2 linked regions of the Methanococcus maripaludis genome follow. The protein of the gene in region 1 binds, or shares a complex with, the protein of each later gene. Links are inferred from orthologs where the notes say so. Each region holds a gene or a part of one and is shown on either strand. Other genes may lie near its edges.

Region 1 (5,832 bases):
AAAACACAACGCTACAATGGCAATTTATTTGGGAACAGGAATGATAGAAAAAGTATGTAAGGAGCTAATTGAAGGTGGATATCCGGAAAACACTGCGGTTTCAGTGGTATATCATGCATCATGGCCTGACGAGAAAAAAATTACTGGAACACTAAAAGACATATCTGAAAAAGTAAAAGGCGAAGGAATTACAAAAACAGCACTTATAATCGTTGGAAATGTAACAAATCCTGACAGTTATGATTATTCAAAACTTTACGACAAAGACTTTGAACACGAATTTAGAAAACCTAAAAATTAAAGATTTAATTCTTCTATTTTTTCCATTAAAATTTTTAAATCAGTTTTTTTTGCAACGTTCTGCTCATTACCTATTAATTCAGTTAATTTTATTTTTAATTCTTCAATATTTTCCGATTCTTCAATTAATTCTCTTATATATTCCATATTTTGAACATAAGGCGCAGTTTCCATTACTAATTCTCTATTTTCCATCATTTTCACCTTTTGTTTTTTTATCGTATCTTTCATTAATTGCAATTTCTGAAACAATTGTTGTAATTTCTCTTTCAAGGTGTTCTGTCCTTAAATATGATTTGTAAACTAAGAAAAACAGAATTATAATTCCAAAATACACTAAAACGTCAATACCTCTTCCTACACCCAGACTGTTTGCAATTTTTCCAAGAAAATTTGGAAAACTTACCATTAACATTACAAAAATCCATCCTAAAATCCATATAACTGCAGTAAATGGTGAAATAGCACTTTTTTTAGCCTGGACTGCAACTTTTAAAATAACAATTAATCCAACGATAATCCCGATAATTTGAACAGGTTCCATCAACACACCTCGTCTGCATATATACTTTACACCATAATTTTATATATATTTAATTTATAACTAATGAAAAATGTCGGTGGTTTTAATGAGGCATTTAATTTCGATGAGAGACATCGGCCGGGAAGAAATTCTGAATATTTTAGACGAATCCGAAAGAATGGAAGCTATTTTAAATGAAAAAGGTCACTGTGATTTTTTAAATGGGAGAATACTCGCAACTCTTTTTTACGAACCATCAACAAGGACAAGACTTTCTTTTGAAACTGCAATGAAAAGGCTTGGTGGAAACGTTATTGGTTTTACGGATATTTCAAATACTTCTGTAACAAAGGGCGAATCTTTAGCCGACACTATCAAAGTAATCAGTGGTTACAGTGATTTGATTGCAATAAGGCACCCGTCAGAAGGAGCTGCAAGGCTTTCAAGTGAAAATTCAAAAGTTCCAGTTATAAATGCTGGAGATGGATCAAATCAGCACCCAACGCAAACACTTCTTGATTTATACACGATTAAAAGAGAAGTTGGACACATTGAAAATTTAAAAATCGCATTTATAGGGGACTTAAAGTATGGAAGAACTGTCCACTCCTTATGTCAAGCATTATCCTTATTCAAAGGTGTAGAAATAAAATTAATTTCTCCAGACGAACTTAAAATGCCAAGAGAAGTAATTGAAGATATCGCTGGAAAAATAAAACTTTCAGAAATGGCTGATGTCGATATTGACGATGTTGATGTTGTTTACATGACAAGGATTCAGAAAGAAAGGTTTGTCGATGTTAATGAATACTACAAGGTAAAAGGAATATATCGACTTTCAAAAGAGCACATCGGGGAGAAAAACGTGGTTATCATGCACCCTCTTCCAAGGGTAGATGAAATCGATTCTGAAGTTGACAACATCCCTCAAGCAAGGTACTTTAAACAGTCATTTTATGGAGTTCCTGTCAGAATGGCGATTTTAAAGCTTTTATTTGAAGATTCAATAAAATAATTAAATTATTATTCTTATTTAACCTATTTTAAAATGCAGTTAATTTTTTATACTATCATATCAATCACATATTATACTCGCATACTCTCTCAAAAAACTTATTATATAAGGAAAAACTTCGATTTTTTTTTAAAAATAAACACAAATAAGGTGTAAACATGGCAATTTGGCAAGGAGCAAGCAGAAGACTCTCAACAGGAGCTAAAGTTTGGAGAGCTGCAAAAAAACATAAAAGAGAAATGGGAAGACCTGCAGCAGAAACACAAGTTTCAGAAGTAATCAAAAGAAAAATTGTAAGATGCAGAGGCGCAAACTTAAAAGTTAAGTTGGAAAAAACAAACTATGCAAACGTCTTTGATCAAGCAAACAAAGTTTGTAAAAAAGTTGCAGTAACAAATGTTATCGACAACAAAGCAAACAAACACTACATCAGAAGAAATGTTATGACAAAAGGCGCAATCATCGAAACAGAAATGGGTAAAGCAAAAGTTACCTCAAGACCTGGACAAGATGGTGTTGTAAACGCTGTTTTATTAACAGAATAATTCTCTTTTTTTATTTTAAAAAAAATTAAAATTTTAATTTTCAAATTTATTTTTGTTTTACTTTAGCTCTTTTAATCATCGAAAATTTTTTTCCACCGCATTCGCAGGTTAAATCTTCGATTCTTTTTACATTATTTCCCACTTCATGGATTTTTTTACAATTCATGCATTGGTAGTATCTTAAAGTTGGTTTTAATTCTCCAGTGTATATTTTTTCAGAATTAACTTCTATTTTTTTCAAATTTTTACCAACAAGTCTTGCCAAAAATGTAGTGTTTCCAATAATTTCGGTTCCTTCATAGAAATTAAATCCAGGAATCAATTCGTAAATTAAAAAGTTCATATTGTTGATTGATTTTTGAAGTTCAATGTATTCTTCTACAGGCTTGTGAGAGAATGCAAGATACAATATTCCGTTATCTCCGAGTGCTTCGATGCCCCTTGACATGAAAAGCACTGCGCCGTTTAGTGTATATGGTGGATCGGTAAATATTGTATCAAATTTATTTACAAATTCACTTGGAAGTTCATTTTTAAAGTCCCATTTTACAGTTCTAATGTTTAAATTCTCTTTTTTAGAAACTTCTGAAATTAATTTCAAAAGTCTATCATCAATATCTAAAACAACAACTTCACTGCAAAGCCCTGTCATCGCAGTTGGAATTGATGCAAGGTCATCGTCACCTACAAATAAAACTCTTTTTCCTTCCAAATCTCCCCTATCCGCCATTATTGCAGCTCTTGCAGTGGCGGTTTCAGGCGTTGCAAAAGACTGGTCAATCATTGTGTTTACTTGCGGTCTTAATTTAGCGTAAGTTTTGTGCTTTTTCAATATCTTTTCAAATTTTTCATCAAACACGATATTTCGCCCACTGCATACTGGACATTTCATGTCAGATTTAAGCTTAAGTCCAAGTTCATTTTCAACAAAATCAATACCTTTTTTTGAAAGCACAGCTCCTTTATCATCTCTTTTTAAGAGCGATTCTCTTTCAAGAATTGATCTAACTTTAGATACAATTGGGAGGGGCAGTTTTACATACTGACCAATCTTTTTTGTTGAAATTGGCTGATTTCTATATATGCATCTTAAAATATCTTCAACAGCTCTTTCCCCTTCTGAAACTTTCACGTTTTTTGCAATACGCTTCAAAAATGATTTTTTAGCGTCAATTTTTAAGTTTTCCGTTTTTTTACCCATGCTTCCGATAATCTTCATGAATCCACCAGTTTATATTACAATAAAATAATAGTATCTTATTATTAAAAATAACATATTAAAAAATAACACATAAAACCGTATATTCAAATTAATAAATTAATATTCCCAAAATAAAAACGTGCCAAGGGGGTGATTCGAACACCCGACAACTGGATCTTCAGTCCAGCGTTCTCCCAGGCTGAACTACCTTGGCAATTTCCAGTTAAATCCACAATTAAGCATATCTTTTATGATATAAATACTTTACTACGAAAGGTTTATATATCAGAATGTTGATTGTTATTGTGCGGTCAAGTAGTATGACAGCGAGCCTCCTTAGCTCAGTAGGTAGCAGCGACGGACTGTTAATCCGTAGGTCGCAGGTTCGAGCCCTGCAGGAGGCGCCATTTTTTCTAACAAATTATTCACTCTCAAGACCGGGTACGGGCCCGTAGCTCAGGCTGGTTAGAGTGCTCGGCTCATAACCGAGTGGTCATGGGTTCAAATCCCATCGGGCCCATATATTTGAAACAAGCTCCAGTGGTGTAGTCCGGCCAATCATCCGGCCCTTTCGAGGCCGGGACTCGGGTTCAAATCCCGGCTGGAGCATTTTATTTTAAGTGCAGGGGTTGTCGAGCCTGGCCAAAGATGCAGGACTTAGAATCCTGTCCAGTAGTGGTTCCAGGGTTCAAATCCCTGCCCCTGCATTATAGTAATATTAAAAAACGATATTGTGGCCGTGGTAGGGTAGTGGCTATCCTGAGGGACTGTGGATCCCTCGACCCGGGTTCGATTCCCGGTCTCGGCCCCATTTTTTATTTTAGGAAAATATATTTGTTAATTTAAATATATAATTGATTATACAAATTTTTAAACAATGATTTACTATCCGTATTAACCACAATTTATAAAAAACGGTGAATTTATGAAAATAATCGGGATACTCGGCATTCAGGGCGACATTGAAGAACACGAAGATGCAGTTAAAAAAATAAACTGCATCCCTAAACGGATAAGAACGGTAGATGATTTAGAAGGAATAGACGCATTAATAATTCCCGGCGGAGAAAGTACCACAATTGGAAAATTGATGGTAAGTTATGGATTTATCGATAAAATTAGAAATTTAAAAATCCCGATACTTGGAACTTGTGCAGGAATGGTTCTTTTATCTAAAGGAACTGGAAAAGAGCAGCCATTACTTGAAATGTTGAATGTGACGATAAAAAGAAATGCATACGGTAGTCAAAAAGATAGTTTTGAAAAAGAAATAGATTTAGGCGGAAAAAAAATAAATGCAGTATTTATTCGAGCACCCCAAGTTGGGGAGATTCTCTCAAAAGACGTTGAAATCATTTCAAAAGACGATGAAAATATTGTAGGAATAAAAGAAGGAAACATAATGGCAATATCATTTCACCCGGAACTTTCAGATGACGGGGTTATTGCATATGAATACTTTTTGAAAAATATTGTAGAAAAAAAATAAATTAATAATTCATATTCATTTTTCTTTTTTTAATGAGTTCTGCTATTTCTGAACTTACATAAGGATTTGAACTCGTTTCAAAGGTTTTTAATTCATCAAATAAATAATCAGGTATTTTATCGATTCCTTTTATTTTAAAGAATTTTATCAGGAAGAGTTTAGAATCGTCATTTGATGTTTTAAGATACTCAATAATTTGTTTGCTGACCTTTTCAAGCATTTCAAGGTTATCCTCAAAGTTGCATGAGTAAATTACTTCAAGAGCTTTTTTAAAGATTATCCATTTTTTATCGTCACTTATTAATTCTAAAACTTTTTTAGAAATTTCAGGATGCTCTGTGCATTTAACATTTAATTTTACCATGCTGGCAAGCGTTTCTAACGCTTCAACCTGTATTTGCGGTTCATTTTCATCGAGAAGTTTTGAAATAAGTGGTAAGTATTCTTCAAAATTTTCAGCATTTAAAACTGATTCTTCAAACCAAGAAGTTTTTTTAGTTATTATCACTTTTAAACATTCAAGTCCCTTATACGCTAATAACGGGTATTTCTCATTGAAAATTATTTTGAAAATGTTATTAAGTACTGATTTTTTGTATTTTCCAAGTTCGTACATTAAATTAGTATCACCGGATTTTAAATTGGCTTTAAAAATATCCAGTAAAATTATCGTAATAATTAGTGAATTTCTTTCAGAGTTAAGGATGCTAAATTTCATAAAATCAAAGAATTCAAGATCCACGTAGTTTAGTGTTTTAT
Region 2 (5,473 bases), 510 kb from region 1 along the record:
AAAACTTGAAAAAGTTGGAGATATGGCTTCAAGAATTGCAAAAATAACCATTAATTCAGAACAGAACATTCTCAGATCAAAAAACGGGAGTATTTTAACAATTATGGATGAAATTCTTGAAAACATGCTAAAAAATTCAATTTTGTCATTTGGAAATCGGGATTTGGAACTTGCAAAAAAAACATACCGTGAAGATAGTAAAATTGACGAACTATACAAAGTACTTTGCAGGGATATGACACTTAAAATGATTGAGAATCCAAAAATAATTAGTGAAGCTACCGATTTCTTGGTTGTTGGAACATACCTTGAACGGGTTGGAAATTTGTGTGGAAGTATTGGTGATAGAGTTGCATTTATGATTACCGGAGAACGCTTAAAAGAAGAAGAATTTGATAAATTATTGAATAAAACTACAAAAAAGTTGGAAAATTAATCATTATATTTTTCATCAACTACAATTCGTACAGGAACGAACGGTATTTTAAGTTCTTTTGATTCAAGCCTTTTATCAACCATTATCAAATCATTTAATTTTTCCTGAATATTTTTTGAAATTTTTTTAACGATGTATGAAGGCGCTGCTGCAGTATAAAGGTACGGCTTTTTACCAAGACCTTCTTTATCCATTTTTTCTCGTGAAACATATCCTGTATTATACATATCGAGTATCGATTCACGAACTGTTGACGGATATATTCCAGTTCCACCTGCAATTTCATCAACTGTACTTTTATTGTACTTCCTTAAATATATGTAGATTTTTGCTCGAACTTCGCTTGACATTAAATTTGCAAGGTTTTCGATTAATTTTTGGTCTACATTTTCTATGCTATTCACTATATCGCCCCACTCTCAACTGTATATTGAAAATTTAACCCAATATAAAATAGCCATTTAAAGCTCCCCCACTTCAAAAGACCTAATTATATATTTCATAAACGTGCAATATAAAGTTTTTGTAAGGCCAACTAACATTGAAAAAACATTTTTGATCAAATCTGCCTTAATGTCGTTTAGTACTAGACATTACAACAGAATTAAAAAAAGAAAAAGTTAAATTTCGGAAAATACTTCGTCAAGAGCCGAAATCATTGCATCTATGTGCTCCTTTTCAACTATTAGCGGAGGTAAAAACCTTAAAACGGTATCAGAAGTACAGTTTATTAAAAATCCTTTTTCAAACATTTTTGAAACTATGTCTGACCCGTTGAACGTTAATTCAACTCCAACCATTAATCCTAAGGACCTTACTTCTTTTACGAATTCATATTTTTCTTCCAGTGTTTTTAAGCTGTTTTTGAAGTATTCACCCATTTCAACAGCATTATCTAAAAGTTCTGAAATTACATCGAGTGCAGCTGCTGATGAAGCACATGCTAAAGGATTTCCACCAAAGGTAGTTCCGTGACTTCCGGGAGTAAATGCGCTTGCAATTTCGCTTTTTGCGACCATTGCACCTATTGGAAATCCGCCACCAAGACCTTTTGCAAGTGTTACAATATCAGGAATTACTCCGTATTGTTCGTATGCAAATACAGTTCCAGTTCTTCCCATTCCACACTGAACTTCATCAAAAATTAAAACGATATTGTTTTCATCACATAGTTTTCGAACTGCTTTTAGATATTCTTTATCTGCAGGGTGAATTCCACCCTCCCCCTGAACAGGTTCAATCATTATTGCAGAAGTTTTTTCGGAAATTCCCGCTTTTAATGCTTCGATATCGTTAAATGGAATGTATTTAAAACCTGTTGGCAGTGGTTCAAATCCTTCCTGATATTTTGCTTTAGGAGTTGCAGTAATTGTAGTAAGGGTTCTTCCGTGGAAAGCATGTTCCATTGTAATAATTTCTCCTTCCTTACCGTTTGCTTTAGCATATTTTCTTGCAAGCTTTATTGCAGCCTCATTTGCTTCTGCACCGCTGTTACAGAAAAATGCTTTATCAAGTCCGCTTAACTTCACGAGTTTTTTTGCTAACTCGATTTGTGGAACATTGTAGTATATGTTTGAAACGTGAATTAGAGTTTCTGCCTGATTTTTAATAGCTTCAACAACTTTAGGGTGGCAGTGCCCAACGTTATTTACCCCAATTCCTGCAAGAAAATCAAGATATTCTTTTCCATCAGTATCAAACACGCTCATTCCATTTCCTTTTACAAGAACTACTGGAACTCGGCCGTATGTGTTTATAACATATTTTTTTTCATCTGAAATAATCTGTTCTTTTTCTAAAGTACTCATACTAACCACCAAGTCATTCAAAATCAGTCATGTGATTAAATAAATCATGATTCAAAATTATTTAATAGTATCAAGTTTAAAAATATATTGTTTTTTAAAATAAGTTTTGTATTTTTTCCAAAAACGGGATTTAAAGAAAGCATTAAGAGGATTAAAATGGAGTTTGATTTAATCAATATATGTGGATATTTGACAATTATAAACACGATAATCCTCGCAATCTTATTTTTCACAATTGTAAAATTGTTAAAAATTGTAAAAAGTAACTTTGAATATTCAAGGAGTTTAACCTGCCCAGAAGACCGGATTGAAGTATTAAATGACGAAAAATACTATTATTATGTTTTAAACAAAATCAAATATGCTAAAAAAGAAATTAACATTATCATGTTTTCGATATACTTAAATCCAAAGATTTCCGAATTAATTGATGAACTCACAAACGCAAGAAAACGAGGGGTAATGGTTCGTGTAATTCTTGAAGAAGAAGTCGGATCAAATATTTTAGCCCAGAGCAAACTTTCAAGCCAGCATATTCTGGTAAAATTCCATGATTCTAAAAAAACACATAATAAATTAATGATAGTTGATGATACAGTTATTGTTGGAAGCCATAACTGGACTGATAAAGCCCTTTTTGAAAATAAAGAATCAGCAATTGCAGTATCTAATGAAGACGTTCTTAAAATTGAAAAAGAATATTTTGAGTCACTTTGGGGGTCTATCGAATGAAAATAGCTATTTTTTCCAAACTAACTATTAAAGAAGACGAAATAAGAAAAAAACTGGAAAATTTTGATGTCGATATATTTCCGCCAATAAAACGTGGGGATTTAACGTCTGAAAAAATCTTTGATTATGATATAATCGGAATAATCGATGGTTGCTTCCTGCAAAGTACTGCTGTTGCTCATCGGGAAATTTTAAAGGTTATTGAAAATAATATTACAGTATTTGGTGCAGGTTCAATGGGCGCATTAAGAGCTTCAGAACTTGATACATGCGGCATGATTGGAGTTGGCTCGGTTTATAATTTATATAAAAACGGAATAATCACAGATGATGACGAAGTTGCAGTTACATTTGATGATAATTTAAATCAGATCACATTTTCGATGATCAGCTTTAGAGAAATGATCAATAATGCATTGAATGAAAAAATAATCGATGAAAATGATTTAAAACGATTGATTACTTCGGGAAAAGAATTATATTACCCACTTAGAACATTTGAAAATGTTATTGAAAAATCAGGAATTTCTGGAGAAAAACGGGAAGTTTTGGAAAAATTTTTAAAAAATCAGCCAGATATAAAAAGAAACGATGCCTTTGAAATGCTCGAAGAAATTATAAAATATATTGAAAAACAGTAATGATTTAAAACAGTTTTTTAATAGATTACATAAAAAAATCTGGTGAAGTCATGAAACGGGAACTCAAAGTAAAACCCATTGAAAACGGAACTGTTATCGACCATATCAGTGGATCAAAAGCACTGAAAGTCTATAAAATACTAAATATCGAAGAAAAACTCCCAATAACACTTGCACTAAACGTGCCGTCAAAAAAAGGCGTTACAAAAGATATTTTAAAAATTGAAGGGCTTGAACTCTCAAAAGACGATGTAAACAAAATTGCGTTAATTTCACCAGATGCAACGATAAACATCATAAAAGAAGGAAAAGTCATAAAAAAATTTAAAGTAGACATTCCAAAAAGAATTGACGGAATAATCAAATGCACCAATCCAAACTGCATCACGAATAAAGAAAATATCGAAAGCAGATTCTCAATCGAACAGAAAAACACGTTAAAAATCAGGTGCGAATACTGCGAAAAATTCATTAATTCAATTATAATCTCAAAATAAACCCTAGTTTTTTTATATTTTCAGTAACTATTATCATGAGAACTGTTGGTGATTTTTATGAAATTACACGAATACGAAGCAAAGGAAATTTTTAAAGAAAATAATATCCCTATTCCAAAAAATAAACTTGTATGTGGAAAAGTTGAAAGCATCGACTATCCTGTTGTCATAAAAGCGCAAGTTTTAGTTGGTGGAAGAGGTAAAGCTGGCGGAATCTTATTTGCAGATAATGTCGATGATGCAAACGAAAAAATTGAATCATTAATTGGAAACACGGTAAAAGGAGAACTTGTTGAAAAAGTACTCCTTGAAGAGCAGATAAAAATTGCAAAAGAGTATTATGTTGGCGTTGTTGTTAATAGAAACGAAAAAAACAATGTTGTTATATTTTCAACAGAAGGCGGAGTAGATATCGAAGAAGTATCTTCGAAAACTCCCGAAAAAATAATAAAATTATCATTAAACCCTGAAAAAGAATTTTTACCATACCTTGCAAGAGGTATGCTTAAAAAAGCAGGCATTCCAAGCCAGGAAATTCCAAAAGTAGCAGATGTATTATGCAAAGTTTATAAAGCATTCAAAGACATGGATGGAATTTTAGCCGAAATAAACCCGCTTGTATTTACTGAAGATGGAAAAATCATTGCTGCTGATGCGGTTTTGAATATTGACGACGATGCATACTTTAGACATAACTACGAGAAATTTGAAGAATTTAATAAACAGGAAAAATCCGAATTTGCATATGTTGAACTTGATGGAGACATTGCAGTTATTGGAAACGGTGCAGGACTCACCCTTGCAAGCATGGACATTGTAAAAGAATTTGGCGGAAACCCTGCATGTTTCTTAGATGTTGGCGGTGGTTCAAATAGGGAAACTGTAAAAAAAGCACTTTTAAAAGCAACATCCCGGAAAAACGTTAAAGGGGCATTCATAAACATTCTTGGCGGAATTACAAGGTGTGATGAAGTTTCGATGGGAATTGTAGATGTTTTAAAAGAAAATCCAAATCTTAAGTTTGCTGTTAGGATGATGGGAACAAATGAAGAAGAAGGAAGAAAAATATTATCTGAAAACGGAATAAGCTTCGAAAGCTCGATGGAAGGGGCTGCAAAAGCACTTACTGGATTAATAAATAGTTAAACGTGATTTTCAATGTTTAACATCCGAAAGAAAAAGCAGGAAACCGTTTCAAGAGATAAATATGAAGATATTAAAAAAATATATATTGAATCTAAAAAGTCATATATTGCACTTGAAGCAAAATACAGGCATGAAATTTACGTAAATAGCCAGTTAAAAAATGAAATAAGTCAAAAAAACGTAGAACTTGAATACTTACATCACAAATTAAAT

What was found. Proteins that work in one complex are often made in the same cells at the same time.
Region 2: the proteins of pyrB (region 1) and pyrI are in contact, whole or in part, in a crystal structure (PDB 2BE9), measured with the Sulfolobus acidocaldarius proteins. The link is inferred for Methanococcus maripaludis from one-to-one orthologs. Residues at the interface, in WP_011278411.1 of Sulfolobus acidocaldarius: Asn83, Leu84, Ala85, Asp86, Arg89, Lys103, Tyr104, Asp105, Gly106, Ala107, Arg109, Phe110, Glu113, His127, Arg169, Glu192; in WP_011278410.1 of Sulfolobus acidocaldarius: Asn115, Tyr117, Cys118, Ile119, Asn122, Asp123, Val124, Glu125, Ala126, Arg141, Glu143, Tyr144, Cys145, Glu146, Ile148.

Annotation. Positions count from the first base shown.
Region 1 is NZ_CP026606.1:1,083,584-1,089,415, forward strand. Bases 96-2,883 are described here. They hold pyrB (aspartate carbamoyltransferase), read left to right. Parts: upstream 96-929; coding sequence 930-1,838; downstream 1,839-2,883. Other genes in these bases: cobM (precorrin-4 C(11)-methyltransferase), read left to right, coding at 96-301; MMJJ_RS05815 (hypothetical protein), read right to left, coding at 298-495; MMJJ_RS05820 (DUF2304 domain-containing protein), read right to left, coding at 485-844; MMJJ_RS05830 (30S ribosomal protein S8e), read left to right, coding at 1,997-2,383; MMJJ_RS05835 (bis-aminopropyl spermidine synthase family protein), read right to left, coding at 2,430-2,883. Outside these bases: more of cobM, read left to right, coding at 1-95; more of MMJJ_RS05835, read right to left, coding at 2,884-3,602; pyridoxal 5'-phosphate synthase glutaminase subunit PdxT, read left to right, coding at 4,510-5,073; MMJJ_RS05875 (hypothetical protein), read right to left, coding at 5,075-5,832. UniProt on the Methanocaldococcus jannaschii protein: Catalyzes the condensation of carbamoyl phosphate and aspartate to form carbamoyl aspartate and inorganic phosphate, the committed step in the de novo pyrimidine nucleotide biosynthesis pathway.
Region 2 is NZ_CP026606.1:1,590,125-1,595,597, reverse strand. The notes cover bases 2,606-5,390. They hold pyrI (aspartate carbamoyltransferase regulatory subunit), read left to right. Parts: upstream 2,606-3,667; coding sequence 3,668-4,114; downstream 4,115-5,390. Other genes in these bases: MMJJ_RS08635 (hypothetical protein), read left to right, coding at 5,273-5,390; sucC (ADP-forming succinate--CoA ligase subunit beta), read left to right, coding at 4,172-5,260; MMJJ_RS08650 (TfuA-like protein), read left to right, coding at 2,973-3,617; MMJJ_RS08655 (phospholipase D-like domain-containing protein), read left to right, coding at 2,606-2,976. In the rest of the region: phosphate signaling complex protein PhoU, read left to right, coding at 1-436; MMJJ_RS08665 (helix-turn-helix domain-containing protein), read right to left, coding at 433-840; MMJJ_RS08660 (acetylornithine transaminase), read right to left, coding at 1,057-2,244; more of MMJJ_RS08655, read left to right, coding at 2,401-2,605; more of MMJJ_RS08635, read left to right, coding at 5,391-5,473. UniProt on the Methanocaldococcus jannaschii protein: Involved in allosteric regulation of aspartate carbamoyltransferase.